One region of the Comamonas kerstersii genome, then DNA from elsewhere that is predicted to be linked to it. Evidence: predicted binding sites of a transcription regulator. Region 1 holds the regulator's gene; each other region holds the start of a gene.
The links. Region 1 encodes FNR, which switches genes on or off when oxygen is low (the NO sensors DNR and NnrR bind a similar motif). Its sites were predicted from a motif close to TTGATNNNNATCAA; they were not measured.
Positions count from the first base shown of each region.

Region 2: the regulator FNR is predicted to act here: its motif matches at 2,979-2,992, upstream of B5M06_RS07380 (PHA/PHB synthase family protein).
Region 3: the regulator FNR is predicted to act here: its motif matches at 4,234-4,247, upstream of B5M06_RS03985 (bacteriohemerythrin).
Region 4: the regulator FNR is predicted to act here: its motif matches at 3,570-3,583, upstream of B5M06_RS16130 (universal stress protein).

Region 1 is NZ_CP020121.1:2,504,197-2,512,129, forward strand. It holds gene ccoN (cytochrome-c oxidase, cbb3-type subunit I) at 1-276, shown strand, start outside; gene ccoO (cytochrome-c oxidase, cbb3-type subunit II) at 295-915, shown strand; gene B5M06_RS11720 (CcoQ/FixQ family Cbb3-type cytochrome c oxidase assembly chaperone) at 930-1,067, shown strand; gene ccoP (cytochrome-c oxidase, cbb3-type subunit III) at 1,094-2,011, shown strand; gene ccoG (cytochrome c oxidase accessory protein CcoG) at 2,083-3,513, shown strand; gene B5M06_RS11735 (FixH family protein) at 3,580-3,858, shown strand; gene fnr (fumarate/nitrate reduction transcriptional regulator Fnr) at 4,058-4,789, opposite strand; gene hemN (oxygen-independent coproporphyrinogen III oxidase) at 4,997-6,376, shown strand; gene B5M06_RS11750 (sulfite exporter TauE/SafE family protein) at 6,382-7,095, shown strand; gene B5M06_RS11755 (cell division protein ZapA) at 7,340-7,780, opposite strand; gene B5M06_RS11760 (DUF5320 domain-containing protein) at 7,777-7,933, opposite strand, start outside.
Region 2 is NZ_CP020121.1:1,580,163-1,588,095, reverse strand. It holds gene B5M06_RS07390 (bifunctional enoyl-CoA hydratase/phosphate acetyltransferase) at 1-86, opposite strand, end outside; gene fabI (enoyl-ACP reductase FabI) at 166-942, opposite strand; gene B5M06_RS07380 (PHA/PHB synthase family protein) at 1,112-2,887, opposite strand; gene B5M06_RS07375 (GMC family oxidoreductase) at 3,039-4,661, opposite strand; gene B5M06_RS07370 (3-hydroxybutyryl-CoA dehydrogenase) at 4,760-5,608, shown strand; gene B5M06_RS07365 (organic hydroperoxide resistance protein) at 5,799-6,218, shown strand; gene B5M06_RS07360 (2'-5' RNA ligase family protein) at 6,222-6,881, opposite strand; gene B5M06_RS07355 (metallophosphoesterase family protein) at 7,081-7,836, shown strand; gene B5M06_RS07350 (serine/threonine protein kinase) at 7,833-7,933, shown strand, end outside.
Region 3 is NZ_CP020121.1:846,209-854,141, forward strand. It holds gene glmS (glutamine--fructose-6-phosphate transaminase (isomerizing)) at 1-1,193, opposite strand, end outside; gene B5M06_RS03970 (Lrp/AsnC family transcriptional regulator) at 1,326-1,847, shown strand; gene B5M06_RS03975 (sensor histidine kinase) at 1,857-2,645, opposite strand; gene glmU (bifunctional UDP-N-acetylglucosamine diphosphorylase/glucosamine-1-phosphate N-acetyltransferase GlmU) at 2,663-4,099, opposite strand; gene B5M06_RS03985 (bacteriohemerythrin) at 4,345-4,797, shown strand; gene B5M06_RS03990 (cation diffusion facilitator family transporter) at 4,807-5,784, opposite strand; gene dbpA (ATP-dependent RNA helicase DbpA) at 6,685-7,933, opposite strand, start outside.
Region 4 is NZ_CP020121.1:3,435,543-3,443,475, reverse strand. It holds gene B5M06_RS16145 (SLC13 family permease) at 1-728, opposite strand, end outside; gene nth (endonuclease III) at 968-1,618, opposite strand; gene B5M06_RS16135 (long-chain fatty acid--CoA ligase) at 1,800-3,497, shown strand; gene B5M06_RS16130 (universal stress protein) at 3,662-4,099, shown strand; gene B5M06_RS16125 (energy-coupling factor transporter transmembrane component T family protein) at 4,147-4,740, opposite strand; gene B5M06_RS16120 (energy-coupling factor ABC transporter ATP-binding protein) at 4,743-5,477, opposite strand; gene B5M06_RS16115 (NADPH-dependent FMN reductase) at 5,618-6,169, shown strand; gene B5M06_RS16110 (hypothetical protein) at 6,266-6,649, opposite strand; gene B5M06_RS16105 (TRAP transporter substrate-binding protein) at 6,995-7,933, shown strand, end outside.

The sequences.
Region 1 (7,933 bases):
ATGGCCACCATCGGTATCGTGCTGTACATCGCTGCGATGTGGATCTCCGGCGTGATGCAGGGCCTGATGTGGCGCGCCATTAATCCAGACGGTACTTTGACATACACCTTTGTGGAAAGCGTGAAGGCGTCCTATCCCTTCTACGTGATCCGTACGGTGGGTGGTCTGCTGTACCTGATCGGTATGCTGATCATGGCTTGGAACGTGGCGAAGACTGTGGCTTCGGGTCGCTCCGTCAAGGTCGAAGTGCCTGCCGTTAACCCCGCTCACGCCTAAGTACGAGGAGCCAGAATAATGTCTGCAAACAACAAAGGCTTCACCCACGAGAAGGTCGAAACCAACAACTTCTTGCTGATTGTCTTGACCTTGTTGGTGGTCGCCGTGGGTGGATTGGTGGAAATCGTTCCACTGTTCTTCCAGAAGTCCACGACGGAAGCGGTGCAGGGCGTTGAGCCTTACGAGCCTCTGCGACTCATGGGCCGTGACGTCTACATCCGTGAGGGCTGCTACAACTGCCACTCGCAGATGATCCGTCCCTTCCGTGCCGAGACCATGCGCTACGGCCACTACTCGGTGGCGGGTGAGTTCGTGTACGACCACCCCTTCCAGTGGGGCTCCAAGCGTACAGGTCCTGACCTGCAGCGTGTGGGCGGCAAGTACAGCGATGAATGGCACCGTGTTCACCTGATGAATCCACGTGACGTAGTGCCCGAGTCCAACATGCCTGAGTACCCATGGCTGGCCGAAAACATGGTGGACCACACCGTGGTGGCGCAGCGTATGAGCGCCTTGCGCAAGGTGGGCGTGCCCTATACCGATGAGCAAATCGCCGGTGCGGCTGAACAGGTCAAGGGCAAGACCGAGATGGAGGCTCTGATCGCCTACCTGCAAGGTCTTGGTACTGCGATTAAGTAGGAAGGATGGGTCTTATGGATATCACCACCATGCGCATTGTGGCAACGCTGGTTTCTTTGGTGTGCTTCATTGGCATCTGGTGGTGGGCATACGCCCGCCGCAACCAGGCGCGTTTTGATGAAGCGGCCCAGCTGCCATTTCAACAAGACTGATCTATTCACCAGAACGAGAATATCCCATGAGCGATTTCGTAAATAACTTCTGGTCGGTCTACGTCGCAGGCATTACTGTTGCAGGCATTCTGGCTTGCCTCATTTTGCTGATCATCACTGCTCGTAAGAAAGTAGTGTCTGACAGTGACAATACCACTGGCCACGTGTGGGACGAGGACCTGCGCGAGTTGAACAACCCCATGCCCCGCTGGTGGGTCTGGATGTTCGTGATCACCATCGTGTTTGGGCTGCTGTATCTGTTTGCCTATCCCGGACTGGGCTCTTATGGCGGTCAGTTGCAGTGGAGCCAGAATCGTGCCTATGAAGCCGAGATGGCAAAGGCCAATGCCCAGCTGGAGCCTTTGTATGCACGCTTTACCGCCATGACTCCTGAGGAGATGGTGGGTGATGCACAGGCCATGGCCATTGGCGAGCGCCTGTTCATGAACAACTGTGCGCAGTGCCACGGCTCGGATGCACGCGGCAGCAAGGGCTTCCCCAATCTGGTGGATGGCGACTGGCTGCATGGCGGTGCACCTGAGAACATCAAGGAAACCATTGCCAACGGCCGCATCGGCATGATGCCTCCCCAGGCAGAAGCCATCGGTACAGCGGAAGATGTTCGCAATTTGGCGCACTATGTGCTGAGCCTGTCTGGCAGCCCCCACGACGCACTGAGAGCTACAGAAGGCAAGTCCAAGTTCACCATCTGTGCAGCATGCCACGGCATGGACGGCAAGGGCAACACCATGCTGGGTGCCCCCAACCTGACAGACGACGTCTGGCTGCATGGCTGGGGCGAGCAGGCCATCATCGACATCATTACCAATGGCAAGATGAATGAAATGCCTGCCCAGAGTAATAAGCTGACACCTGCACAGATCGATGTGCTGGCAGCTTATGTCTGGGGACTGTCGAACAAACCCGCTACAGCAGGTAATTAATCTGTGAGAGAGTATGGAAGGCGGCACGGTGTGCCGCCTTTTTCTATGGTGCGATATAGGGAGTGCAGCTCATGAGTTCCGAGCAAAAAAAACCGCATAAAACGATACCTATCAAAGCGGAAAGCCAGGAAAAAATGGTGTCTTTTTTTGAAGCGCATAAAAAGATATACCCGCGCTCCATCCGTGGAACATTTATGAGTTGGCGCTGGGTCATGGTGTGGCTGACGCAGTTGATCTTCTATGGGCTGCCCTGGATGAACTGGGGCGAGCGCCAGATGGTGCTGTTTGACCTTGGGGCGCGGCGCTTTTACCTGTTTGGGTATGTGCTGTATCCGCAGGACTTTATCTATTTGACAGGCCTGCTGATCATTAGCGCGCTGTCACTGTTTCTGTTTACAGCTGTTGCCGGGCGTCTGTGGTGCGGTTTTACATGCCCGCAGTCGGTCTACACCGAAATTTTCATGTGGATAGAGCACAAGGTCGAAGGTGACCGCAGTGCACGTATTCGCCTGGACCAAGGTGGATGGGGCTTCGAGAAGATCTGGAAAAAATCGCTCAAGCAGTTTTTGTGGATTGCCTTTGCCCTGTGGACGGGTTTTACCTTCGTGGGTTATTTCGTTCCCATTCGTACGCTGGGCAGTGAACTGCTGGCGCTGCAAGGCGGCTGGCAGATTTTCTGGGTGCTGTTCTATGGCTTTGCCACCTACGGCAATGCTGGTTATCTGCGCGAGCAAATCTGCAAGTACATGTGCCCCTATGCGCGTTTTCAGAGTGCCATGTTCGACAAGGACACGCTGATTGTGAGCTACGACGCACAGCGTGGTGAACAGCGCGGCCCCCGCAAGAAAGATGTGGACTACAAGGCGCAAGGACTGGGTGACTGCATTGACTGCAAGCTGTGTGTACAGGTCTGCCCTGTGGGTATTGATATCCGCAACGGCCTGCAGTACGAGTGCATTGGCTGCGGCCTGTGCATCGATGCATGCAACAGCGTGATGGATAACATGCACTATCCACGTGGCTTGGTGCGCTTGACCACCCAGAATGCGGTGAACCAAGGCTGGAAGAGCGCACAGATCTGGCAACGCATTGCACGTCCACGGGTGCTGATTTATTCGAGCATTTTGCTGGCACTGGCAGCGGCCATGGCCATCAGTCTGGCCATCAGAGAACCGCTGAAGGTGGACGTCATCCGTGACCGCGCTTCACTGGCACGCATTGTTGCAGGCGGCAAGCTCGAAAATGTGTATCGTCTGCAGGTGATGAACGCGACCGAGCAAGCGCAGACCTATAAGGTGTCGGTGCAGGGTATTCAAGGCATTGAGCTGGTGGAAGGGCAGACCGTCAAGGTTGATCCTGCACAGACGCGCGGCGTAGCGGTGCGAGTGCAGATTCCTTACGGTGCGGCCAGCGCTGGCTCACACGCCATTGAGTTTGATATCGCAGCGCAAAGTGGCCAAGGGCATGTGACGGAGAAATCTGTCTTCCTCGTGCCGCGCTAAAAATGATCCTGTAGTGTGCATGGCGTTGCTGTGCACACTTTCTGTTGAAGGAAGAGAGTGTTCGAAATGTCCCAGCTAGGAAAACAAGTGGAGTCAGCATCCGGTCCGTGGTGGAAGTATGGCCATGTATGGATGGTGCTGGCAGGCCCTGCCATCGTCGTGGTGGCAGGCGTTGTGACGGCCATGATTGCCATGGATGGCGCTGACCCTGTGGTGGATCCGAACTACTACCAGGAGGGGCTGAATATCAACCAGAAGCTGGAAAAAAGCCTGGCGCCTGCAGGCGCCGTGCGCAACCATGTTGTTACACCTGATGAAGATTTGCCTGATCTGACACCCAAGTGATACTTGCAGCTTCTTAAAAAGAGGAGCGGCTAGCGCTTGTTTTATGGGTGTTTGAGATACTTTTGTATCTGAAATACTGATAAATCAAGCGCTAGCCGCTATTTTTTATGCGGTGTAGATGCTCTGGCATCGCACCCAAAGCAAACGCCCACAGCATGCAGTGGGCGTTTGGGTGTGTGAGAGCGCAGGCTGGCTGAGTTTACAGCTGCTTGTTGCAGTCGTGCTGGCTGTTGACCAGGCGCTGCAGGGCGGCAGTGTCCAGAATTCGAACGTGGCGCTGCTTCACTTCGACCCAGCCTTCATCCACAAACTTGGAGAAAGTGCGGCTGACGGTTTCCAGCTTCAGACCCAGATAGCTGCCAATTTCCTCGCGGGTCATACGCAAAATGAGTTCTGACGAGGAGAAGCCGCGTGCATGCAGGCGCTGCACCAGATTCAGAATAAAGGCCGCCAGACGCTCTTCGGCGCGCATGCTGCCCAGCAGCAGCATGACGCTGTGCTCGCGCACGATTTCGCGGCTCATCACTTTGTGTACGTGCGTCTGCAGGGCTGTAACCTCGCGCGAGATCTCTTCGAGGCTGTCAAAGGGCATCACGCAGACTTCGGCATCTTCCAGTGCGATTGCATCGCAGGTGTGGTGGTCATTGACGATGCCATCGAGCCCGATGATCTCTCCCGCCATCTGGAAACCTGTGACCTGATCGCGTCCGTCTTCGGTGGCTACGCATGTCTTGAAAAAGCCCGTGCGGATGGCATACAGCGACGTGAAAGGCTCTCCGTTGCGGAACAGTGTCATCCCGCGCTTGACTTTGCGGCGCGTAGCCACAATGTCGTCGATGCGCTGCAGCTGCTGGTCATTTAAACCGACGGGCATGCACAGTTCACGCAGGTTGCAATTGGAGCAGGTTACTTTGATGGTTGGTGGAGTCATGTACGCAAGGCCTGAACACGAGGTAGACACGGGTGTAAAGGCCAGAATTAAAAGTTGGATGTCAATAAACGGGGACTATCGGGCGCTTGCTATGTATCTCGAATGATTTCAGTCAAATTCTGACACTTCCCTTATGGTGAGTGCTTGATTCATGTCAAGAGTGTGCATGCCATCTTGCTGCACAGTTGCAGCATTAAGGAAGAAAACATGACTGCAGTCACCCCGGAACTCTTGCGTCGCTATGACGTGCCAGGACCTCGTTACACCTCTTATCCTACTGCGGACAGGTTCGTTGAGGCATTTGGTGATAGCGACTATATCTTGGCATTAAAGCAACGCAAAATTTCTGCAGCGGCCAAGTCGCCAATGTCGCTGTATGTGCACATCCCATTTTGTAACTCTTTGTGTTACTACTGTGCATGCAACAAGATCATCACCAAGCACCACGAGCGTGCGGTCACGTACCTACAGTATCTTGAGCGGGAGCTGGATCTGCATCTGGCCCATTGTGGAAGAGGTCAGCTGGTCAGCCAGCTTCACATAGGTGGTGGAACGCCGACATTTCTTTCGGACGAGCAACTGGTGCAGATGTGGGACATGCTGCGCCAGCGCTTTGTCTTTGATGAAGCGGGTGAGTACTCCATTGAAGTTGACCCACGTACTGTGACACGTGAGCGTCTGGCCGCCCTCAAGGCCATGGGCTTTAACCGCCTGAGCTTTGGGGTGCAGGACTTTGACCCGGATGTACAAAAAGCGGTGCACCGTGAGCAGCCTGCCGAGCAGGTGTTTGATCTGGTGGCCGCTTCACGTGAGCTGGGCTTTGAGTCGATCAATGTGGACTTGATCTACGGCCTGCCCAAGCAAAATGAAAAGTCCTTCGCTAGAACGCTGCAGCAAGTGGCCGAGCTGCGCCCTGATCGTATTGCGCTGTATGCCTATGCACATCTGCCCGAGCGCTTCAAGCCTCAGCGTCGCATTCTTCAGGCGGATCTGCCTGCAGCAGCGGACAAGGTCAATATGCTGGCTGCGGCGCTGGACAGTTTCATGGAGGCTGGTTATGTGTACGTGGGCATGGACCACTTTGCCCTGCCTGAAGATTCACTGGCCGTAGCCAAGCGCCAGGGTCGCCTGCATCGCAACTTCCAGGGCTACAGCACACAGCCTGACTGCGATCTGATTGCACTGGGTGTTTCGGCCATTGGTCGCGTAGGGGCCACCTACAGCCAGAATGCCAAGACGCTGGAAGAGTATTACGACCTGCTCGATCAGGGGCGTCTGCCCATCGTGCGTGGCCTGGCGCTTTCGCGTGATGACATGCTGCGCCGTGCGGTGATCATGGCCATCATGTGTCAGGGCGAGGTGCAGTATGAGTCCATCAACAGTGCATGGCTCATTGACTTTCGCAAGTATTTCGCTGCCGAGATTGAGGCACTGAGGACGCAGGAAGAAGAAGGTCTGGTGGAGATTCTGGACGACTGCATCCGCGTGACGGCCAAGGGCTGGTTCTTCGTGCGTGGCGTAGCATTGGTGTTTGACCGCTATTTGCAAGAAGCACGTGATCGCGCGAGATTCTCGCGGATCATCTGATCTTTATGACACTTTCGTTTTTGTGGACTGCATTTTTCATGGGGCTCGTGGGTGGGCCCCATTGTCTTGCTATGTGCGCAGCACCCTGCCATGCCGTGATTCAAGGGCATGGCAAGGCGGTGCAGATGCATGCGACGTTGCCTCAACCTGCTGCATGGCCTGTATGGAGTGCCACGCAGTTTCACGCAGGTCGCTTGCTGGGCTATGGCGTGCTGGGAGCAGTGGCTGCGTTTGCCATGGAGCAGGTGGCCTGGTTTTCAGACCGCACCTCCATGCTGCATCCTGTGTGGGTGATGATGCACCTGGCCATTCTGGCCTGGGGCCTTCTGATGCTGTTTCAGGGGCAGCAGCCGCTGTGGCTGGAGCGTGCCGGGCGCATGGCCTGGAGCAAGGTCCAGCCTGTACTGGCCATGCGAGGCGGTGTGGTGCTGGCGGGGATGTGCTGGGCCTTGATGCCCTGCGGCTTGCTGTATTCCGCCATTTTGGTGGCGGCGCTGAGCGCTTCGCCACTGGCGGGGGGCTTGAGTATGGTGGCTTTTGGTCTGGGTGGGGCGCTGTGGCTGCTGGCTGCGCCTTATGCATGGCGCTGGCTCAGTGGCCGTGTCAGCCGTTTTCGCAGTGCGTGGGGCACGCGTGCAGCAGGTGGCATGCTGGTGCTGGTGTCGTTGTGGGCACTGTGGATGGATCTGATTTACAAGCCATCACTGTGGTGCCGTTAGGCCAGATCGAAAGCTAAAGCTAAAGAAGCGGGGGGGGGGAGGTTGGCGGAACTGCCGATGAAGGTGTCTGCAAAGCCACCGGGCCGTCAACCTGAACCGGGGGTTCAGGTGGGCGAGAGCAACCTAACGTTGGGTTCATCTGACGCGAGACGATCACGCTTGCTAGGCAATGTATCAAGCCCGTGCTCAATGAGCATTGGTTCAAGGCAATATAAAGCCCGGCGGGTTGCAGACGGGTGCAATTTTACTGCGGTTCTTGTGGTGCTGCAGGCAATTCCACACCATTGTCATTGTCTAGAGAAGGTTGTGCCTGTGCTTCGTCAGCAGAACTGGGCTCAGTCCCCAGTGCTTGATCCAGGCGCTGCAGCAGCTGTTCGGCCTGTGCCTGCTCCTGCGCAAGCAGTGCTTCCAGCGTCTGCAGGCGTTCGCCATCTTCATTGCTCAGCTGAGAAGACAGCTGCTGCTGCAGGTCGAGCAGCTGTTCGCGCAGTTTCAGATTTTCAAACGCCAGATTGACAGCCAGCAGCACCGCCACATGCTCGCGGGCACGCAGCTTGCTGGAGTCACGCATTTTCTGGAACTGCTGATCCACGCGCTCTACGGCCTCCAGGAGCTGTGCTTCCTGTCCGTCAGGGCAGGTCAGTACATAGTCCTGATGCAGAATCGTGACGTCCAGCTTGCTCATCGTGCCTCCCGGTTTTCTGGCAGACGCTCGATCAACTCATCCACACGTGCACGCGCGGCCTTCAGGCGTGACCTCAGCGAGTCGCGCTCTTTTTGCAGGGCTTGAATCTCTTCGGTGAGCAGGCGATTGGCGTGCTCCAGCGCTTCGTGCTTG
Region 2 (7,933 bases), 920 kb from region 1:
CGCAGCAGGCGCGCACTTTGCCCCACCGTCAATTCGTCATAGGTGACGTTTTCCATCCATTTAGTCTCTGGTGCGTTCGTATGCATTCGGATGTTCTCCCTTTGTCTTTGTGTGGTGTGCGGATGACGGACTGCCCTGGCGGCATGGCCTGTGCAGTTTTCAGAATCAATCCACGGCGTGGACGCCACCGTCCACATAAATGGTCTGACCTGTCATGCCAGAGGCAGCGTCAGAGCACAGGAAAGCGCTGAGCTGTGCGATTTCTTCCAGCGTCACCAGACGCTGCAGCGGGGCCTTGGCCTGTGCTGTGGCCATGAGTTCGTCAAAGTCGGCAATGCCGGATGCGGCGCGCGTCAAGATAGGGCCAGGCGAGACCGCATGCACCCTGATGTTCTTAGGTCCCAGCTCCATGGCCATATAGCGCACCATGGACTCCAGAGCCGCCTTCACTGGCCCCATCACGCCATAGTTGGGCACGGCTTCATCGGCCCCCAGATAGCTCATGGACAGCAGGCTGCCGCCCTCAGGCATATGGAGTACGCAGAGCTTTGCCAGTTCAGCAAAGGAATGGCAGGAGACGCTCATTGCACGCGCGAAGCCTTCACGCGAGCTGTCCACCACATCACCGTGCAGATCTTCGAGTGGCGCCCAGGCAATGGAATGGATCACAAAGTCCAGCTTGCCGAACTTGTCTACCGCATGCTGCACCAGTGCTTCGAGCTGGCCAGGCTCTTCCACATTGCAGTTGACGAGATCCACGCCAATGGGTGATGTCAAAGGCTCTACCCACTTGCGGGCCTTGTCGTTCAGGCAGGCCGCCACGATGTCCGCCCCCAGTGCACGCGCCAGGGAGGTACATCCCCAGGCGATGGAACGGTCGTTGGCAATACCAAGCACCAGGCCTTTTTTGCCAGCCAGGCTGAACAGCGATGGAGAAATCATGGTTGAGGAATGCAAGAAGTTGGAAGAACTAGAGAAAGCGGCGCAGGTCTGCGCCAGCACATGGCACAGACCTGCATGGACGGCATATGCCCGGCACCACCGCTGCTGCGCAGCAGAACATACACAGGTGGTGTGACAGGCTGAATACGAGGAAGCGGCTCAGCAGGTCTTAATCGGCGTAGCGCACCATGACGTATTCACCCGGCGCATCGCACACCACCTTGTCAGCCTTGATGGGCTTGGCCTTGACGGGAGCGCCCGAGCGCTGCTTGATCCAGCGGTCCATGGCCTCCCACCATGAGCCCTGCACCACAGGGGTCTGTGCCACCCAATCGTCCGGATCGACCCAGCCCGCGCCATCTTCGACGCTGGCGATCTGGTAGCTGCGGCGCGGACGGCCAGGCTCTGACACGATGCCTGCGTTATGCCCGCCTGCCGCCAGCACAAAGCTAACGTGCGTATCTGTCTGCAGATGGATCTTGTAGACCGACTTCCAGGGTGAGACGTGGTCGCGCGTGGTGCCGACCACCATCATGGGCGCGTCAATATCCATCAGCGCCACAGTGGCCCCGGCAAAGCGGTACTGACCAGAGGCCAGCGCATTGTTCAGGAACAGCGAGGTCAGATACTCGTTGTGCATGCGGGCAGGCAGGCGTGTTTGGTCCGCATTCCAGCTCATCAGGTCAAAGCTGCTGTCTTCTTCGCCCATCAGATAGCGGCGTGTATTGCGGGACCAGACCAGGTCCTTGGAAGCCAGGAACTGAAAGGAGCCTCCCATCTGCTTGCCCGAGAGATAGCCCTGCTCATTCATGCGCTGGCGCAGATGGGCCAGTTGCTCTTCGTCGATAAACACGCCAAGCTCGCCGGGCTCAGAGAAGTCAGTCTGCGCCGCCAGCAGGATCACGGATGCCAGTTCCGGCAGATCGGCAGGAATCAGCGCCTGCTCCTTGGCCGTGCGGGTCTTCTTGCGCTTCAGACGCCCCAGCGCTGCCGCCACAATCGCCAGGAAAGTACCACCCAGACAGTAACCCATGGTGTGGATGCGGCTGGCACCCGTGTTGTCCTTGACGGCGGCCATGGCCTGCAGCACGCCAGTGCTCAGGTAGTCCTGCATCTTCAGATCACGGTCTGAGGCATCAGGATTGCGCCAGGAAATGATGAAGACAGTGTGGCCCTGCTCGACCAGGTACTTGACCATGGAGTTGTGCGGCGACAAGTCCAGGATGTAGTACTTCATGATGCAGGACGGAATGATCAGCACCGGCTCTGGCAGCACCTTGTCGGTGGCAGGGCTGTACTGGATCAGCTCGATCAGGTGGTTGCGGAACACCACCTTGCCCGGGGTGCAGGCCACGTCCTTGCCTACGGCGTAGGGCAAGGGCTCCAGCGCTTCTGCAGGCGTGTCTGGCCGGGCATTGCGTGCGGTTTCCAGGTCCTGCACAAACAGCTCCAAACCCTTGCGCAGGCTTTCGCCCTGCGTTTCCCGGGCCTTGGCCAGCACTTCGGGATTGGTCAGTGCCCAGTTCGAGGGGGACAGCGCGTCCATCCACTGCCGGGCAAAGAACTCCATGAGCTGGCGGTGGTGACGTGTCATGCCATCGACCTTGACGGCTTCGCGCCACCAGCTGTCTCCGGCCTTGAAACTTTCCTTCATCACGCTGCAGGGCCACTGCTGCCAGGCAGCGCCCTTAAAGCGTGCATCGCTTTCTCCTGCGGGCTGTGCCGTAGACTTGGCCGCCTGCTGCACCAGCTGTGCAGCGCGCTGCGCAAGCAGCATCTGCTTGCCAGGGGAAGAAGCCAGATGCAGCCACCAGTCTGCGGTGGCCAGCCCCAGGGCAATGGGCGACAAGCCCATGGTCATATGGCTCATGGCCGCTCGTACTCGGTCATCCAGGGCCTGCGTCGCTTCTGTCTGCGAATCAGTTTGTATGTTTTCGACTACCACTTTGTTCCCATTGCAAAGTTACAGCTTGTCTCGTCTTTCACTTGCATTCTCAGGAAAAGTGGCATTTCTGCCAAATGCGAACCCGCCAATCTTGATATCCATCAAGACCGCAAAACCACAGCCTGCGCGCGTTGCATGGCAGAACACCCGCCTAAGCCCATCTTTGCGCCTCAGCCAGCACCATATGCGCCGCTTTTTCACCGAGCATGATGCAAGGCGCATTGGTGTTACCGCTGGTAATGCGCGGAAAGATGGAAGCATCCACCACACGCAGCCCTTGCACGCCATGCACGCGCAGCTGGTGATCCACCACATCCTGTGGCCCGGGCCCCATGCGGCAGGTCCCTACCGGGTGGTAGATGGTGTCGGCATACTGGCGTACCCAGTCTGCAATCTGCTCAGACGTCTGCGCCGCTGCGGAAGCTGGCAGCTCTCTGGCACCATGACGGGCCAGCGCTGGCTGCGCCAGAATGCGCCGCACGATCTGCACGCCACGCACCGTGCGCTGCAGATCATCTGCATCCGCAAGAAAGTTCGGGTCTACCGCTGGCAGCGTCAGCGGGTCTGCACTGCGCAGGCGCACCGTGCCCCGGCTGCGCGGACGCAGCACGCAGACATGGCAGGAGTAGCCATGGCCCCGCACCGTCTTGCGCCCATGGTCAAGCAGTTTGGCCACCACAAAATGCAGTTGCAGATCAGGCAATGCTTCTTCGGGGCTGCTGCGCAAAAAAGCGCCGGCTTCTGCAAAATTGCTCGTCAAAATACCCGTGCGGTGACGCCACCACTCCCATGCGCCTTGCGCCAGATGCCAGCCGCCAGACAGCGACAGACCAAACGACTGCGTCAGCTGCGGTGCATCCAGCACCAGCGTAGCGTCCAGGTGGTCATGCAGATGACTGCCCACACCCGGCAAATCATGTACCGGCGCTATACCGACTTCCTGCAGATGCGCTGCCGGGCCAATGCCCGAGAGCATCAGCACCTGTGGTGACAGCAAGGCACCCGCGCTGAGTAGCACTTCACGCCGCGCATGCACGCTGTGGCGCACGCCGCCACGCACATACTCCACACCCGTGGCGCGCAGGCCCTGATCGCTGTGCTCCAGCACGATGCGCAGCACCTGTGCGCCCATGCGCACATGCAGATTGCGACGGTGCAGATGGGGCGTCAGATAGGCCTTGGCAGCGCTGCAGCGCTCCCCGCTTTTTTGCGTGACCTGATACAGGCCCACACCTTCCTGGCTGGCGGCATTGAAATCCGTGTTTGCGGGAAAGCCTGCCTGCACACCAGCTGCCACAAAATCCTGGCTCAAGGGGTTGGGCTGCTGCAGATCGGCCACGTTCAGCGGCCCGCCCTGGGCGTGAAATGCATCGGCACCACGCTCCTGGTGTTCGGCCTTGAGAAACCAGGGTTTGACGTCTTCCCATGCCCAGCCCGGATTGCCCTGTGCCGCCCACCAGTCAAAGTCTTCGGGCTGACCACGCAGGTAGATCATGGCGTTGATGGAGCTGCAGCCTCCCAGCCCCTTGCCACGTGGCTGATAGCCCACGCGGCCGCCAAGCCCCGGCTGCGGCACGGTTGCCATGGACCAGTTGAAATGCCCGGTCTTGGCCAGCCCGGCCAGCCCGCCCGGGCATTGCAGCAAGGCGGAATCATCGGCACCACCTGCCTCCAGCACGCAGACCTGATGCAGACCCGATTCACTGAGCCGCCCCGCCAGCACACTGCCTGAAGAGCCTGCACCAATCACGATGTAGTCAAATGCTTCTCCCATGTCGCCCCCCTGATGAACAAGACGCTTACGTTACGCATTCTGTCAATGTCTTGGGATACCATCTTTCACGCATACCAACCACAAAGGGAGATAGAACCGTGAGTATTCAGACCGTAGGTATCGTAGGTGCAGGCACCATGGGCAATGGCATTGCACAGGCATGTGCAGTCGCAGGCATTCCCGTGGTGATGGTGGACATTTCCGAAGCCGCCGTCCAGAAAGGGCTGGCCACCATTGCTGGCAGCCTTGACCGCCTGATCAAGAAGGAAAAAATCACGGCGGCCGACAAGGACAAGGCGCTGTCGCTGATCAAGACCTCCACCAGCTACGACGACCTCAAGGCCGCACAGCTGGTCATTGAGGCCGCCACGGAAAACTACGACCTCAAGGTCAAGATCCTGCAGCAGCTCGACAGCCTGCTGGCCCCTGAGGCGCTGATGGCCTCCAACACTTCTTCCATCTCCATCACCAAGCTGGCAGCCGTCACCCAGCGTGCGGACAAGTTCATCGGCATGCACTTCTTCAACCCCGTGCCCATGATGAAGCTGGTGGAGATCATCCGTGGCCTGCAGACCAGCGATGCCACACATGATGCGGTCAAGGCGCTGGCGGAAAAGCTGGGCAAGACACCGATTACCGTCAAGAACGCGCCCGGCTTTGTGGTCAACCGCATTCTGGTGCCCATGATCAACGAGGCCTTCTACGTGCTGGCCGAAGGCACGGCCACGCCCGAAGACATTGACGAGGGCATGAAGCTGGGCTGCAACCACCCCATTGGCCCACTGGCACTGGCCGACATGATTGGTCTGGACGTGTGTCTGGCCGTGATGGAGGTCTACCTGGAAGAGTTTGGCGACAGCAAGTACCGCCCCTGCTACCTGCTGCGTGAAATGGTGGCTGCTGGCCGTCTGGGCCGCAAGACGGGCCAGGGCGTCTACACCTACTAAGTCCATACCCAGCGTGCCGCACAGTGGCATGCCCAACCAAGCGCCAGCCGCAGCCTTGCTGCCTGGCGCTTTTTTGTCATCCTTGCCTACAGCAAGGTCTGGCACGGCGTCTTACATTGCTCCTCATCCCATGAACGGCACGGCTTGTGTGCCGTTGGTTTTTTCAACTTGCATAACCCAAGGAAATGCCATGACCCAGCAACTGGACAAAGTGCTCTACACCGCACGCACTCACACCACCGGAGGACGCGAAGGCGCGGCGCGCAGCGATGATGGCAGGCTGGACATTCAGCTGTCCGCCCCCGGCAGCAGCGGCACGGGCACCAACCCCGAGCAGCTGTTTGCTGCAGGCTACTCCGCCTGCTTCATTGGTGCACTCAAGGCCGTGGCTGCACGTCAGAAAATCAGCCTGCCGCAGGATTTGTCGGTCGATGCCGAGGTCGATCTCGGCCCCGTCGGTCAGGCCTATGGCATTGCCGTGCGCATGACCATCCGCCTGCCAGGCATGGACCATGCCCAGGCACAGCAACTGGTGGATGCAGCCCACGAGGTCTGCCCCTACTCCAATGCCACGCGCGGCAATGTGCCCGTAACGCTGACGGTGGCTTGAGGCCTACGGCTGCAGCAGCGCCTCTGGCTCGGCCACGTACTGCTGCGTAGCCAGGTCAAACCGGCCTTCAAAGTACAGCGGCCCGGCAATATCGCTGCTGCGATAGCGCGCCAGCCACAGCGCGTCGGCCTGCGCAGCATGCAGCGGCCCATCGGGCACGCTGGATTGCAGGGCCTGCAGCGCCTCTGCCAGTGGCAGGCGCCGGCCGTAATGCCCCAGCGTGATGTGCGGCACATAGTGCCAGCCGGGGTAAGGCGTGCGCGCCATCAGTGCCTCATGTGCGATGTGCAGCGCAGGGCTGTGCGATAGCGCAAGATACGGGACGGTCGAAAAACTGCCCACGCCCTGCAACTGCCAGGCAAAAGGCGGCAGCTGCGCTGCCTGCAGGGCCTGCACATCGGCAAGCAGCTGCGGCAGGCCAAACTCAGCCTGCGTATCTGCTGCATCGCGCGGCATCAGCCCACGGTAGGCCAGCGTGATATGCGGCTGGCGTGCATAGCGTGGCAGCAGCCAGGGCCGCAGCGCACTGCGCGCTACCTGCACCAGCGCCTGTACCCGGGGCGCTTCAGCACGCACCACCCAGACCCCACACCAGGGGCGACCCTGGTGCCACTCGGCAAAATCGCGATCCTCACAGACTTCGGTATGGGCAATCGTTGGCATACATGCAGATGACGGAGCAGGCGCTGCACCTGCATAAAAAACCATAGCTTGCAGCGCTTGCAAATGCTTGATTTCAGATAAAAATCACTCTGAAATCAATATTAATCAAGCGCTAAAAGCTATCTTTAAAAGAGCAAACCGGGTAATTCCCAGTATGCCCTGCAAGCTTAACGCCAGTTAGACGCGCCACCATGGCGGCATGAAACTGGCCCTGTTCTCAGACATCCACAGCAATCTGCAGGCGCTGCAGGCCTGCATGGCCCACGCACAGGCGCAAGGTGCCACCCAGCTGGCCTTTCTGGGCGACATGGTGGGCTATGGCGGCGAGCCCACCGCTGTGCTCGACACCATCATGCGGGCCGTGCAGGCGGGTGCCTGGGCGGTGCGCGGCAACCACGACGATCTGGCCCTGCTCCCACCCAGTCAGATCCAGCACGTGGGCGAACAGGGCGCGCTCTGGACCCATGCCCAGCTCAGTCCGGCGCACAAGGATTTTCTGGCGCAGCTGCCGCTGCTGAGCCAGCACGAACACCTGCTGCTGGTGCATGCCAGCGCCCACCATCCCGAGCGCTGGCCCTATGTGGACAGCAGCCTGATGGCCGAGCGCAGCATGGCGGCCGCCAGCGATATGGACATCAACATCCGCTACGTCTTCAGCGGCCATGTGCACCAGCAGGCGCTGTACTACCTCACGCCCACGGCCAAGCTCATGCGCTTTGTGCCGCAGCCTGGCGTGCCCATTCCCGTGCCCGCACACCGGCAATGGCTGGCCATCGTGGGCTCCTGCGGTCAGCCGCGCGACGGTGATGTGCGCGCGATGTATGCCATGTATGACAGCCAGGCCGCCACCCTGACCTTTCACCGCGTGCCCTACGACCATGGCGCTGCCATGCAGGCCATCCGGCACAGCGAGCTGCCCAATGCCTTTGCCGACCGTCTGGAGCAGGGGCAATGAAAAAGCTCACGCCGGGCACGGAGATTGACGGCTTCATCATTGACGACTGCATCCACGCAGGCGGCATGGCCCACATCTACAGCGTGCGCTATGCGCA
Region 3 (7,933 bases), 1.7 Mb from region 1:
TTGCAGATGGTCAGGGTGTTGTTCATGCCCAGGCTCTGGGCATGGCGCAGGGCTGCCAATGTGTCGGCTGTCTCGCCGGACTGACTGATGGTGACCACCAGCGTCTTGGGATTGGGCACACTGGTGCGGTAGCGGTATTCGCTGGCCACTTCCACATTGCAGGGGATACCTGCAATCGCCTCCAGCCAGTACTTGGCAGTGCAGCCGCTGTAGTAGCTGGTGCCGCAAGCCAGGATCAGAACACTGTCGATGTCCTTGAACACGCGCCAGGCAGCGGTACCATCTGCGCCATCAAACAGCTCAGGAGCCACATTGACCACGCCTTCCAGCGTGTCCCCAATAGCTCGGGGCTGCTCAAAGATTTCCTTTTGCATGTAGTGGCGGTAGGGGCCAAGCTCCACGGCACCGCTGTGTGCATGCACGGTCTTGACGGGGCGCTGCTCGGGCAGCACGGCATGGCCGTCGCTGCCTGCAATCCAGTAGCGGCCGGGCTGCAGATCCACCAGATCACCCTCTTCCAGATACACGATCTGGTCGGTGACGCCGGCCACGGCCATGGCGTCCGAGGCCAGGAAGAATTCGCTGTTGTCACTGCCGATGCCCAGCACCAGAGGAGAGCCTGCACGGCCACCGACCACGCGGTGCGGTTCATCCTTGTGCATCACAGCAATGGCGTAGGCACCATGCAGCTGGGCGCGCGCTGCCTTGACGGCTTCAAACAGATCGCCGTTATAGAGGCTGTCTACCAGGTGGCAAATCACCTCCGTGTCGGTCTGGCTGGCAAAGATATAGCCCTTGGCTTCGAGCTGCGTACGCAGGGCTTCGTAGTTTTCAATGATGCCGTTGTGCACCAGCGCCACACGGGCTGGCTTGCCGCTGTCAATGGTCTCGCCGGGGCCATAGCTGAAGTGGGGGTGGGCATTGCGCACGGCAGGCTCGCCATGGGTGGCCCAGCGGGTGTGGGCAATACCGGTCAGGCCCTGCAGGTCTTCGGTCGTGACCTGTTCCAGCAGCTCGGCCACACGAGCCGTGCTGCGTGCACGCTGCAGGCCCTGGCTGATGGGGCTGCCTGCCACCATGCGATGCACGGCCACGCCACAGGAGTCATAGCCGCGGTATTCCAGTCGCTGCAGACCCTGCACCAGCAGGGGAACGATGTTGCGCGTAGACACTGCGCCGACGATGCCACACATAGACAGAACTCCGAAAAGGTTGAAACTGTGCTGATGCTAAAAGCATCGCCATAAAACTTATGATCTATTTTTTCTTGTCAGAGAAATTTAATTTCACAAAAAACCATCGTTGAAATTTAATTTCAATATTTAATGAATAAAGAAACAAACATCAGCGAAAGCAGTCTGGACCTCACCGACCTGCAGCTGCTGGACCTGCTGCAGCGTGATGCCGGACAAAGCAATCTGCACCTGGCGCAGCAGCTGCATATCTCCCCACCCACCTGCCTGCGCCGCGTGCGCAGACTACACAGCCTGGGCTTGATTGAGCGCCAGGTCGCCATCGTGCGTCCCGAGGTACTGGCCCCGCTGGTAGGGCATGGCCTGCAGGCGCTGGTAGAAGTCTCGCTGGAACGCCAGAATGCTGAGGCGCTCGATGCCTTTGAAGCCCTGGCCGTGGCCGAAGACGGCGTGCAGCAATGCTGGCGCGTATCGCCGGGGCCGGACTTCATGCTCGTGATTGCCTGCCGCGACATGCCCGCCTATCTGGCTCTGTCACAACGCCTGTTTACTGCGCACCGCAATGTGCGCAATGTCAAAAGCTTTTTTGCCACCAGGCGTGCCAAGTTCAGCCCGCATCTGCCACCACTGGCAGCAGGTGATTCGCAGCGCTAAGCATGCGGTTTAAACAGGAACAGGCCAGTCCAGCGATACCGTGCAGCCGCCCTGCGGCTGGGCCTGCACCTGCCAGCTTGCGCCATGGCGCTGCGTGATCACATCGACCAGCGCCAGCCCGCAGCCCACGCCCTCAAACTCTTGTTCACGGTGCATGCGCTGAAACAGCTCACCCAGTGACTGGGCACGCTCCATGTCAAAACCCGCGCCGTTGTCCTTGACCTGCAGACGCCACCAACCCGGCTCCAGCGCCTGAATGTGTACGCTGACCATGGGCACCGTCGCCTTGGAAGAAAACTTCACGGCGTTGTCCAGCACGGCCTGCATGGCCATTTTTAGCCAGTGCACATCGGCCATGATGAGTGCTGACTGCAGCGCCACTGACCACTGCACACGCGGGTGTTGCTGCTGCACGGGCTGCAGCACCTGGGCCAGCAGCACACCCCAGTCCACCACCTCCAGATGCAGGACTGCACGCATGGCACGCGAGACCTGAGTCATGCCCTCGAGCATGGCAAACATCCGGCGGGCCGACTGGTCCATCATGGTGACGAACTCACGCGCATCGGCAACCGCCTCTGCCGCCTGTGGAGCCTCGGCCGCCAGGTCTTCGACCGCTTCGCGCAGCAGCGGTGCAAACGATGTGACATGCCGCAGCGGTGCGCGCAGATCATGGGCCACTACCCGCATCCAGGCTTCATGGGCACGGTGCAGCCGTTCCAGTTCCTGTTGCTGCTGCACCAGCATGGCCTGCGCTTCTTGCAGTGTTGCAGGCTGAAGGATGTGGTCGTTTGGCATGTGCAGGCCTTTCTGCCTTAAGACTTGGCTTGTTTGACGGGACGCTTCCAGTTCGCAATGGACACCTGCTTGCCGCGAGCCACAGTCAGGGCTCCGGCTTCCGTATTTTTGGTGATGGTCGAACCACCACCAATCGTGCCTCCAGCACCCAGCGTCACGGGTGCCACCAGTACACAATTGCTGCCCACATGTACATCCGCTTCGATCACCGTCCGGTGCTTGTTGGCACCATCATAGTTGGCCGTAATCGAGCCTGCACCATAGTTCACACGCTCGCCCACAGTGGCATCGCCCAGATAGGCCAGATGGTTGGCCTTGGCACCATCGGCCAGGGTGGAGTTTTTCACTTCCACAAAGTTGCCAATGTGCACTTCCTTACCCAGCTGTGCACCGGGGCGCAGGCGGGCGAACGGGCCAATCAGCGCACCTTCGCCCACACTGGCGCCCAGCTTTTCACCGTCAATATGGGTAAAGGGGTGAATCACCGCACCTGCGGCAATCGTTGCATTGCTGATGTGGCAGTAGGCACCGATGCGTGCCCCTTCACCAATTTCTACACGGCCTGTAAAGATGCAGCCCACATCAATTTCTACGTCCTGGGCACAGACCAGTTCAGCAGGGTTGCCGCGCACATCGTCACGCAGGTCAAAACGTGCGGGATCCGCCAGACGCACGCCCTGCTCCATGAGCCTGCGCGCCTGACGCAGCTGGTGGGCACGCTCCAGCTCTGCCAGCTGCAGGGGGCTGTTCACACCTGCCACCTGCACTTCATCGCTGATGCGGTGGGCTACCACCTCCACGCCATCGGCCACCGCCATGGCGACGATGTCGGTCAGGTAGTACTCGCCCTGGGCATTATTGTTGTTGAGTTTAGAGAGCCACTGTGCCAGCTGCTTGGCAGGCACAGCCATGATGCCGCTGTAGATCTCGTTGATGGCGCGTTCTTCCGGGCTAGCATCTTTTTGCTCCACGATGCGCTGCACCGTGCCCTGGGCATTGCGCACGATACGGCCATAGCCCATGGGGTTGTCCAGCGTCACGGTCAGCAATGCCATGCGTGTGCCAGCGGCGGCCGTCACCAGATCCTGCAAGATGGCCGCCTGCGTCAGCGGCACATCACCAGAGAGCACCACCACCATGCCGTCATCTGCCAGCACAGGCACGGCCTGCTGCACGGCATGGCCTGTACCCAGCTGGGGCTCCTGGCGCACAAACTTCAGATCCAGCACATCTGCACTGCGCCCCTGCGCAACCGCCGCTTCCACCTCCTGTGCACCATGGCCGGTAATCACTACCGCAGAGCGTGCCTGCAGCTGTGCAGCCGTATCCAGCACATGCTGCAGCAGCGCACGCCCAGCCAGCTTTTGCAACACCTTGGGGGTCTTGCTTTTCATGCGTGTGCCCTTACCGGCAGCCATGATGACGATATCGAGAGGAAGTGCGTTCTGAGACATAAGCAATCTATAAGAGTTGTCCCGCCGGGCTGGCGTCATGGGCAGGGATTATCTCGCGCTCTGCCCGCCACCGCGTGCAGCGCACATACCTGAGCGAGCCGTGGGGCAGGCACGACACCCACGCCTCCTAAGCATTGATGTGCATCAGAGCCTCTGAGGAGACCTGCTTACACGCACGGATGCCCCATTACCCTTGCATCGCCGAGACAACATGCATACCAGCTATCCCTCTGGAGGAAATCACCATGCCCTTTATGCCGTGGTCCAGCGCGCTCATGCTGGGAATTCCGTACATTGATGCGCAGCACCAGACACTGGTGGGCCTGATCAACACCCTGCACGACGAGGTGGGCAACCCCATCCCCAACCGTGCAGTGATCGGCCAGGTGCTCGAAGGACTGGTGGATTACACCCACAACCACTTCATCGAAGAGGAAGTCCTGTTCCAGCGCCACGGCTATCCCCAGATGCAGGAGCACATGGCCGAACATGCCCAGTTCACCGCCCAGGCCATGAACTGGCTGCTGCGCTTTGAAGCTGGCGAAGAGGTGGCTGTAGAAGCCATGGAGTTTTTGAAGAACTGGCTGCTGCACCACATTCTGGAAGAAGACCGTGCCTACGTTCCCTTCTTCCAGAACATCCTGGGCAGCAAGCCCCCTGAGGACAGCAGCGCTCTGCCTGCCAGCAATGAGGGCTGAACGCCGCTGCTACATGGCGCCAGCTGGCGGCATTCCTTCATCTGCATGCTTTTCGTACAAGGTATTTGCCCCTTCAGGCAGCAGCTCAATACGCGCCTGCAGACCGGGGACGGCCGCCATCAACGCCGCCTCTGCCTGCTCGCGCCAGTGCGCAGCCTGAAACAGGCTCCACTCACCCGGCACATGCAGGTGCAGATCCACAAAGCAGCGCTCCCCCGCCTGACGGGTGTGCATACCGTCAAAACTGATGCCGGCTCCGGTCTCTGACTTGGCTGCCAGCACCTGCTGTGCCAGCACCGCTTCCATGACCTGTAGCTGCTGCGGCTCCATGGCCACGTCCATCAAGCCCTGCGACGAGCGCCACACCAGCTGCCAGCCATGCCACATGATGTTCAGGCCCACCAGCAGACCCACGACCGCGTCCACCCACACCCAGCCAGTGAGCTCGGCCAGCAGCAAACCTACCACCACCCCGACCGAGGTGTAGACGTCCGTCATCAGGTGCTTGGCATCCCCCTCGAGCGCCAGTGAGCGATAGGTGCGCGCACTACGGAACATCACCCAGGCCAGCGCCCCATTGAGCACCGTACTCAGCAAAGACAGCCCCATGCCCCAGTCCAGCTGCTCGAGCGGCTGCGGGTGCAGCAGCCGGTCCACACTGAACCAGACAATGGCCACGCTGGCGCCCATGACCAGCAACCCCTCAAAGCCTGCCGAAAAATACTCGGCCTTGTAGTGCCCGTAAGGATGGTCTTCATCTGCAGGCCGCTGCGCAATCGTGACCATGGCCAGCGCGAACATGGAGCCCGCCAGATTCACAAACGACTCCAGCGCATCCGACAGCAAGCCCACCGACCCCGTCAGCCACCACGCCAGCATCTTGAGCACGATGGTGATAACCGCCACCACCACCGACACCCGCAGCAGGTTGCGCGGCGTCAGCCAGTGGGCAGCATCACGGTCAGCAGAAATCGAAGCATGAGACATAAGCGTTCTGCCGGATGGCGGCAGTCATACAAAGCAGATGGAGCGTTTGTAGCGCATTCATGCCGCAGTGTCTTGGCATGGGGCATGGCGGTTGTCTCGGCTGTGTTTCAGCCATATAAAAACAGGAGCTATCAGCGCTTGCTGAATAAGGCTTAAAGGTCTTTTTTATCTTTATTTTTTGGACCTGCTTTTCTTTGGGCAAGCCAAGGGAAGCAGGTCGATGGCCGGACTGAGGGCCGACTCCCTGCCTCACCACAAACACAGCGCCCACACAAAAGCACAATGACCCCATCCCCCCTTCCCCCAACGGGGGAAGGAGAGCAATTCCTCCCTCACCCCAGCCCACTCCCGCAAGCGGGAGAGGGGGCAAAGAAGTGAAAAACGCTTCCAAGAAAATAGCTTACAGCGCTTGCTACATCTGCGTTTAAGCCATATGTCATTCAGAAGTCTTGCGACTGGTGCGCCCCCATTCCCTTCTACCTGCGCCGAGGCGCGCAGCCTGTGGGGTGGCGTGTGCGCTGCAAGACGCACACGCTTCGTCAACTGACTCGCCGCAGCTGTTTGAGCGGAACGACGAAGGAGTGCAGCGAGTTTTGCGGCGCACCCCACAGACGAGCATCGCAGGTTGCCCGAAGCGCAGCGCAGGGACGCAGGTAGCAGGGTCGCCTTTGCTTTGCTTACTTTCCTTTGGCGAGACAAAGGAAAGTAAGTCGGCTGTCGGGCCGAGACCCGACTTCCTCCCTCACTACAAGCACACCGCACAAATCAGAAAAAGAAAAGCCCCTCTCCCAACCTCTCCCCAAAGGGGCGAGGAGCAAATACAAAGCACAAAAAAATAGCTGCTAACGCCCGTCCCACAAGCGCTAGCAGCCATTTTGGCTCATCACTTTTGAAAGTTAGTTACAGCACCCGGGCCCGCACACTCTTGCCTTTCACCCGCCCGTTATTGAGCTTGGCGCAGGCCTGCGCTGCAATGCGGCGATCCACCGCCACATAGGTGGAAAAGTCATTCACGCTGATCTTGCCAATCTGGTCCTTGGCATAGCCAAAGTCGGCGCACATGGCGCCCATCACGTCACCAGCACGGATTTTTTCCTTGCGGCCGCCAATGATCTGGATGGTCATCATGGGGGGCAGCAGTGCACCGCCGGGGGCAGGTGTCAGTTCGCTCACCTCAAACCATTCGGAGGGGCGCTCCTGCAACTGCTCGATCTTGGCAACATGGGGCATTTCGTCCATGGCAACCAGGTTCAGCGCCAGGCCTTCAGCATCACCTCGGCCGGTGCGGCCAATGCGGTGGATGTGCACTTCCGAGTCAGGCGTCACATCCACATTGATGACGCAGGCCAGATTGGCAATATCCAGACCGCGCGCGGCGACGTCGGTGGCGACCAGTACGGAACAGCTGCCGTTGGCAAACTGCACCAGCACTTCGTCGCGTTCGCGCTGTTCCAGCTCGCCAAACAGCGCCAGCGCGCTGATGCCTTGCGCCTGCAAGGCAGCGACCACCTCACGGCATTGCTGCTTGGTATTGCAAAAGGCAATGGTGGAGGTCGGACGAAAGTGCGCCAGCATCTGGGCGACCACGTCGAGCTTTTGCTTGGCAGGCACTTCGTACCAGCGCTGTGCAATCTTGGCCGTGCTGTGCTGGGCTGCGACCTTGACCATCTCGGGCTCGCGCATGAAACGCTGGGCCAGGGCAGCAATGTCATCCGGGTAGGTGGCCGAGAACAGCAGGGTCTGGCGCTGGGCGGGGCAACGCTCGATCACGGTGGCAATGTCAGCGTAAAAGCCCATGTCCAGCATGCGATCGGCTTCGTCCAGCACCAGGGTCTGGATGTTGGAGATATCGAGCGCGCCACGGTCCATCAGGTCCATCACGCGGCCGGGGGTACCGACCACGATGTGTGCCCCGTTTTCCAGGCTGGCAATCTGGTTGCGCGTGGGCACACCACCGTACACCGTCACCACCTTGATGTTCTCCTGCGCACGGGCCAGACGGCGAATTTCGGTAGCCACCTGGTCCGCCAGTTCACGTGTGGGGCACAACACCAGACCCTGCACGGCAAACCAGCGCTGGTTCAGGCGCTCCAGCAGGGGCAGGCCAAAGGCCGCCGTCTTGCCGCTGCCGGTGCTGGCCTGGGCAATC
Region 4 (7,933 bases), 930 kb from region 1:
CATTCACCCCAGGTGATGGTTTCGCCAAACTGACGCTCGATAAAGCCAATCGCCACCATGTTCTGAGCGGCTGCGGTCTTGATGCCCACGTTCCAGACACTGGCGGTCTGGGCTGCGGTAATCACCACCAGTGCGGCGAACTTGCTGCGGCGGTCTGCACCAAATGCGGTCAGAAAGCCCAGCATGATGGGCATCAGACAGGCCACACGGGCAGTGGCGCTGGGCACGATAAAGGACAGCAAAAAGCCGACCAAAATGGCACCCATGACCACGTGGTTGGCGCGTGCAGGCACATAGGACAGCACCTGCAGCGCAATGCGCTGGTCCAGGCGCGTCGCCGTCATGGCTGCCGCAATAAAGCAGGCGGCTGCCACCAGCACGACAGCGCTGTTGCTAAAACCGCCCAGGGCATAGGGCAGGGCGGCTTTGGTGCCCATCATCACTGCATCTGCACCTTCCTTGCCGGGCACGGGGCTGATGGCCAGCAGGCCGATCATGAGCGAGCCGATGAGCAAGGCGGAGACGGAATAATCCAGCGCCTCCGTCATCCAGACAATCACGGCAAAGGCCAGAATGCCCAGCATCATCTGGCCTGCCTGGGGCAGGCCGGCGATGGGCGGCATGAAAACGATGCTCAGCAGGACGATAAAGGCCGCCACCAGGCCAATTTTCGGCATGAGTTTGGCTGGAGCCGGTGTGGCTTGAGGTGCAGTGGATGCACTTTGCATGAAGCTTCCCTTGTTGTTGATATGCGGTTCTGTGAACGCAATGTAGAGCCCCTAGGGTTTCTACTTATTGATGTGCGTCAAGCCTTGTCCCAGGTCAATTCTGACGGGCACAGAACCGGTTCTAACCGCAAGAGCGCGCAAGCATTTGTCAGCCATGTGCTGTGCAGCGCGTGATCATGTTTGCCGAAGCTGCTCTGCAAACTGCAGCGGCCAAAGGGTGGGGCGATCGGTGCCTGCTATCAGGATTTACGTGCTGGTGCTTCAGTCTTGGGTTTGAAGTCGCAGTAGGGGGACACCAGACATTCCCAGCACTTGGGCTTGCGTGCCTGGCAGACATAGCGGCCCAGCAGAATCAGCCAGTGGTGGGAGTTGACGGCGTATTCCGCAGGCACGCGCTTGAGCAGCTGCTTTTCCACTTCCAGCGGTGTTTTTCCGGGGGCCAGACCGGTGCGGTTGCTGACGCGGAAGATGTGCGTGTCCACCGCCATGGTCGGCTGACCAAAACCGACATTGAGCACCACATTGGCCGTCTTGCGGCCCACGCCGGGCAGGGTTTCCAGCGCTTCGCGCGTGCTGGGTACTTCACCGTTGAACTGCTCCACCAGAATGCGGCAGGTCTCCATCAGGTGCTTGGCCTTGCTGCGGTACAGGCCAATGGTCTTGATGTAGCTCTCCAGTCCTTCCAGCCCCAGGTCCAGAATGGCTTGCGGGGTGTTGGCAACAGGAAAGAGTTTGCGCGTGGCTTTGTTCACCCCCACGTCCGTGGCCTGGGCAGACAGCAGTACGGCTGTGAGCAGCTCAAAGTTGCTGCTGTACTCCAGTTCGGTGCGAGGCTCGGGGTTGGCTTCGCGCAAGGTGGCGAAGAAATGTTCGATATCGTTTTTTTTCATCGGGTCTGCAACGGGTGACGCAAGATGCTGCGATTCTCGCGCGAGTGGCGGTGTGCCGGGCGCTGCGGGGATAAGCCTGCTGGTCGCGCAGGTGACCTGTGATGGGGTGCTTCCCGAATGTGAAAGCACGGCAGAGCCGCTAGCGTGTACTGCACTCGCAATCCTTGATGGAGCTGACCGTATGCGTTTGCACGACCAACACTGGCCCCGCCGCGTTCCCCGCACTTTGACGGCACCTGCCACTTCCCTGTGGGACAACCTTGAAACCAGCGCGCGCCGCTATCCGGACAAGGTGGCGCTGCAGTTCTTTGGCCGCACGATCAGCTACCGTGAACTGGCCGATGGCGCTCAACGACTGGCAGCCTGTCTGCATGCTGCCGGTGTGCAGCGCGGCGATCGCGTCATCCTGTTCATGCAGAACCTGCCGCAGCTGGTGATGGCCCACTTTGCCATCCTGCGTGCCAATGCCGTGGTGGTACCCGTCAACCCGATGAACCGTGCGCAGGAGCTGCAGCACTACATCACCGATGCAGGCGTCAGGCTGGCCATGACTACGGCCGATCTGGCGCCTGAACTGGCACAGGCCAGTGCAGCGCTTCCACACGAACACAGACTGCAGCACATGGTAGTCAGTCAGGTTGGTGAATACCTGCCACCGGAGGCAGAGCGTGAACCTGTGCCCGAGGCCTGGCAGGCATGGCTGACCACGCAGCACCCGCTGCCCGCGCTGGAATGCGGTGAAGTGCTGAACTGGCAGCAGGCACTGGCCTGTACCCAGCCAGTGCCCTCTCTTGAGGTGGGGCCGCAGGACCTGAGTGTGCTGCCCTACACCAGCGGCACGACCGGCCTGCCCAAGGGTTGCATGCACACGCATGCCAGCATCATGTGCAATGCCATGGCTTCAGCGGTCTGGGGGCAGGCAACCAGTGAGAACGTGGCGCTGGCGGTCATTCCCATGTTTCACATCACAGGCATGGTGGCGATGATGCATGCCATGGTCTACGTGGGCGGCACCATGGTGCTGATGCCGCGCTGGGACCGTGAACTGGCCGGGCGCTGGATCTCCAAGTACCGCATCACCAACTGGACCAATATCCCGACCATGGTGATTGACCTGTTTGCCAGCCCGAACTTCAGGCAGTTTGATCTGAGCAGCCTGACCTACATCGGCGGCGGAGGCGCAGCCATGCCGCAGGCCGTGGCGCAGCGCCTGTACGATGAATTCCGGCTGCGTTATCAGGAAGGCTATGGCCTGACGGAGACGGCGGCCCCCTCGCACAACAATCCCCCCGAGAACCCGAAGCAGCAGTGCCTCGGCATTCCCTTTATTGGCACAGATTCCCGCATCATCGATCCGGATACGCTGCAGGAAGTGCCTGTGGGGGAGCAGGGCGAGATCGTGATCAGTGGGCCGCAGCTGTTTCAGGGCTACTGGCGCAATGAGGCGGCTACGCGTGCCGCCTTTATCGAGCTGGATGGCAAGCGCTTTTTCCGCACGGGGGATCTGGGGCGCATGGACGAGGACGGGTACTTCTTCATCACCGACCGGCTCAAGCGCATGATCAACGCCAGCGGCTTCAAGGTATGGCCTGCCGAGGTGGAATCCATGATGTTCCTCCACCCTGCCATTCAGGAAGCCTGTGTGATCGCCGCGCGCGATGCCTACCGTGGTGAGACGGTCAAGGCCGTGGTGGTGCTGCGTCCGCAGTACAGGGGGCAGGTGACCGAGGACGATATTACCTCCTGGTGCCGTGGGCACATGGCCGCCTACAAGGTGCCGCGTATGGTGTCTTTTGTCGATGCACTGCCCAAGAGTGGCAGTGGCAAGGTGATGTGGCGCGTGCTGCAGGAGGCAGAGCAGTCTTGCCCTACAGCTTGAACGTGTTAAGTTCGCAGCCAGGCTGCCGCCTCTCATCGCGCGTGAACGGATCCGTGCAAGAGGGGCATCAATTTGATGCGAATCAAGATTGCCCGGAGGTGACAGGCGCAGACTGTACCTATGGGTAGCGCACAATCTACCGTTGATTATCGAGAGGAGTTTTCATGTTCAAGCACATCCTGGTTCCCGTGGACGGTTCGGAAACATCGCTGCAAGCCGTGTCCAAGGCTGCTGAGCTGGCCAAGGTATTCAATAGCGAAGTCACAGCGGTGTACGTGCTCGACCCTTATCCCTTCACGGGCGTGGGTGCGGATTTCGCGTACGGTCAGGCGCAATACCTGAGCGCTGCAACAGCAGAAGCCAACAAGGCACTGGAAGACGTGACCGAGCGCATGAAGGACACGGGCGTGACCGTCAAGACCCTGGTGGGCGAAGGCCATGCCATCCACGAAGGCATTGTGCGCGTGGGTGAAAACGTGGGTGCGGACCTGATCGTCATGGGCTCGCACGGCCGCCGCGGTCTGGAAAAGCTGGTGCTGGGCAGCGTGGCACAGCGTGTGCTGCAGACTGCCAAGGTGCCTGTGTTGGTGGTGCGCGGCTAAGCGGCTTTAGCCATCCACAAGACAACGCTGCTTTCGGGCAGCGTTTTTTATTGCCCCAGGCGGGCGAACAAGGCATCGCCCACGCGTTTGGCGGTCTGCAGCATCTGGATGCTCAGTGGCGCCAGCAGCCGGAAACCACCGGGCTTGCCGGTGCGCAGGCGGTAGGCATCGTCCAGGCGCTTCCATTGCACAAAAAAGTGCTCGATAAAGCGGATCATCAGTGCCAGTTGCAGCGCAAAGCGCTGGGATGGAAAGCCCAGTCTGGCCAGCGGGGCCAGCAGTGCCTCCAGCAACTCCAGAATGCGGGAGGGGTGGGTCGTCACGGTCAAGGCCACACCCAGCGTAGAGGCACAGGCCAGGCGCAGGGCGCTGGTGGTGGCCAGTGCATAGTTGCCCATGAAGGCATGAAAGCCCGCAATCAGCAGCGCGGCGATCAGCACAGAAATGATCAGGCGGCGCGCAATGCGTGTGGCCTTGCCGAGACTGAGCCACAGCAGACCGCAGGCCACGGCGCAGCCCACCATGATGGCAGGTGACTGTAGCATGAACAGTGCGGTGCTGAGCACGGCCATCAGCACCAGCTTGAGCGCAGGGCTGACGCGATGCAGCCAGGTGAGGTGTTCGCTGTAAAGACTGCCCATGCCTAGCCCTGTTGCTGGAGGATGCGCTGGCGCACATCGGCTTCGTAGGCGGCGCAGACTTCGTGGCCTGCACCATCGGCACGCACCTGTCCCTGGTCCAGCCAGATCACACGGGCAAAGTCACGCACGTGGTCCAGCAGATGGGTGGAGACAATGACTTGCTGCTGAGCTTGCGCAATGTCGCGCGCCAGCTTGGCCTGACCGGGCAGGTCCAGGCTGGCATAGGGCTCATCGAGCAGCAGGCTGCGTGGTGCGGCCAGCAGCAGGGCCAGCCAGCACACATGCTGACGCTGGCCCTGACTGAGGCTGGTGACGGCGCGCTCGGCCCAGTCGGCCAAGCCCCGCTCCTGCAAAAAAGCCAGCGCCTGTGCCTTGGCTGCTTTTTTGTTCAGACCATGTGGCTGCAGGCCCAGGGCCAGTTCTTCGACCACGGTGGGGAAGATGATCTGGTCGTCCGGGTTCTGGAACATCATGCCCACCCAGCGTGCGCGCTGCGCACCTGCGGCATGCAGGTCCTGCCCCTGGCTCAAAACCTGGCCCTGGTCTGGCACTTCCAGCCCGCACAGCAGGCGCAGCAGACTGGTTTTGCCCACGCCGTTGTCCCCGATCAGACCGATGCGTGGCTCATGCAGCTGCAGGCTCAGGCTGGAAAAAACGGTGGTGCGACCACGCTGCAGGCGCACCTGGCGCAGTTCCAGCGCGGGCTCGGATGAAGAAGGGACAGAAGAAACATTCATGCAGACAGACACAGACGGCTCAAGGCAGAGCGCATTCTGCCTGATTGGCATCCGCAGACAGCGCTTGTAGGTATGTGCCCACGAAGTGCTTCAGGGCAGGGGCGCATAATGGGTCTTCCACCAACTCTGGAGTGATTGTTATGAGCCAAATCCACATCGCCGTGATCGTGGGCAGTCTGCGCAAAGACTCGTTCAACCGCCAGCTGGCACAGGCCGTGATCAAGATGGCCCCTGCCGGGGTGCAGTTCACGCCAGTGCCTATCGGTGATCTGCCCCTGTACAACCAGGATGCAGATGGCAATGAGGTGGCAGCTGTCAAGCAGTTTCGCGATGCGCTGCGCGGTGTGGATGCTGTGCTGTTCGTGACGCCAGAGTACAACCGCTCCATCCCTGGTGTGCTCAAGAATGCGCTGGATCAGGGTTCACGCCCGTACGGGCAAAGCGTCTGGGATGGCAAGCCTGCTGCCGTGATGGGCATGTCGCCCGGCGCGGCAGGCACTGCCATGGCGCAGCAGCACCTGCGCAATGTGCTGTCCTTCCTGAACATGCCCACGCTGGGCCAGCCTGAAATGTTCCTGCAATACAAGGACGATTTCTTCACGGCCGATGGCTCGGTCGGTGAGCGCAGCCATGCCTATGTGCAGAAGTTTGTTGCGCAGTTTGTGGCCTGGGTGGAGCAGCACCGCAAATAAGCAGTGCCTTAAAAAAGATAGCTGCTAGCGCTTGATTTAAAAGGGTTTTAGATATGAAAGTATCTGAAATCAAGGTATATCAAGCGCTGGCAGCTTTTATTTTGATAGTTGCTGTGCGTTTTGGGCGCGGTCAATGGCCTGCGCAATGGCTTTGCCCGTGGCTTGCACGCCAGGCTGGTTAAAGCCTTCGCCTGGTGTCACAGCAGGGTGGGCCAGCAGGTAGGCACGGGTTTCGCGTGCCTCAATGATGGCTGGGTTGGGAGCAGGTGGCGTGTAGGCCGCAGCTTCCCGCGTGCTTGCCAGATAGGTGCGGTATTGCTGCTCCTGCTGGTATCGCTGGGCTGCCTGCTGGTTCTGGGACTGCATCCAGTAGCCGCCCACTACCAGTGCAGCAACCAGTACTACCACCACAGCAACCAGCCACGACACCAGCGCAGAGTCATTGCTGGTCGAGGCGGGGACAGGGGCTCTTGTTGCCATACATCTTTCTCAGGATTTGAAACCAGTGGGCATTGTAGAGAGCTGCGACACATTGGGTAACGATTGTCCCTGAGCAGCAGTGCAAACACTTCGCGGCTGACGAAGGGTGCTTCTTTTTTCGGTAGGTGCGTACAAACACGTAGCGAATCGCAAAAAAACCTCTATTTATTTTTAAGTCATTGTTTTTATTTTTATTTTTTCTTTTGCGAATCAATGCGCAAAAGATGCCCGCAGGCATGCCAATTTGGTGCGTTGGTACATAATTTTCCTTTTTGAGCTTTGTTGCGTGTACTTGTTTCAAGTCAGCACAAGGCTATTTGCTCCATACATGAAGAGGGACAATTCATGGCCTTGATTCGCCGTACTTTTATTGCCGCTTGTGCCAGCGCCGCTGTGACTTTGACTGCTGGTCACGCCATGGCTGCACCCAAGGAAGTCAAGCTGGGTTATGCGCTGGCCGTGAACTCGCACTACGGTGCCGCCGCCAAAGCCTGGGCGGATTCGGTGGAAAAAGCCACCAATAATGCTTTTGCCATCAAGCACTTTCCTTCCAGCGCCCTAGGCGGTGAGCGTGAACTGATTGAAGGCCTGCAGCTGGGCACCGTGGAAGCAGCGATTGTCTCCACCGGCGCACTGAGCAATTTTGTGAGCGATGTGGGCATCGTCGACATTCCCTTCCTGTTCCGCGACACCCAGCACGCCCGTGCAGTGCTGGATGGCAAGTTCGGCCAGGACCTGCTGGCCAAGTTCCAGCAGCGCGGTCTGGTTGCGCTGGCATGGGGTGAGCAGGGCTTCCGCCACCTGACCAATAACAAGGTGTCCGTCCAGAACGTGGCTGACCTGAAGGGCCTGAAGATCCGCGTGACCGAGAACCCCGTGCACATCACGGCTTTCCGCACGCTGGGTGCAGCGCCTACGCCCATGTCCTGGCCCGAAGTGATCAGCGCCCTGCAACAGGGCACGATCGACGGTCAGGAGAACCCCATCTCGGTGCTCACTTCCTCCAAGCTGTGGGAAGTGCAAAAGCACCTGACACTGACTTCTCACGTGTACGCCCCTGTGGTGCTGGTGCTGTCTCCCTCTTTCTGGGGTAGCCTGACCGATGCGCAGAAGGCCGCCTTTACCGAAGGTGCCAAGGCCGGTGCCCAGGCTTCCCGCGCCTTTGTGGATGATGTGGAAGCCAAGGGCGTGGAAATGGCCAAGAGCAATGGCATGCAAGTGGTCGAGAACGTGGACGCCGCTGCCTTCCGCGCCGCCTTGGAGCCTGCTTACAAGCAGTACGCC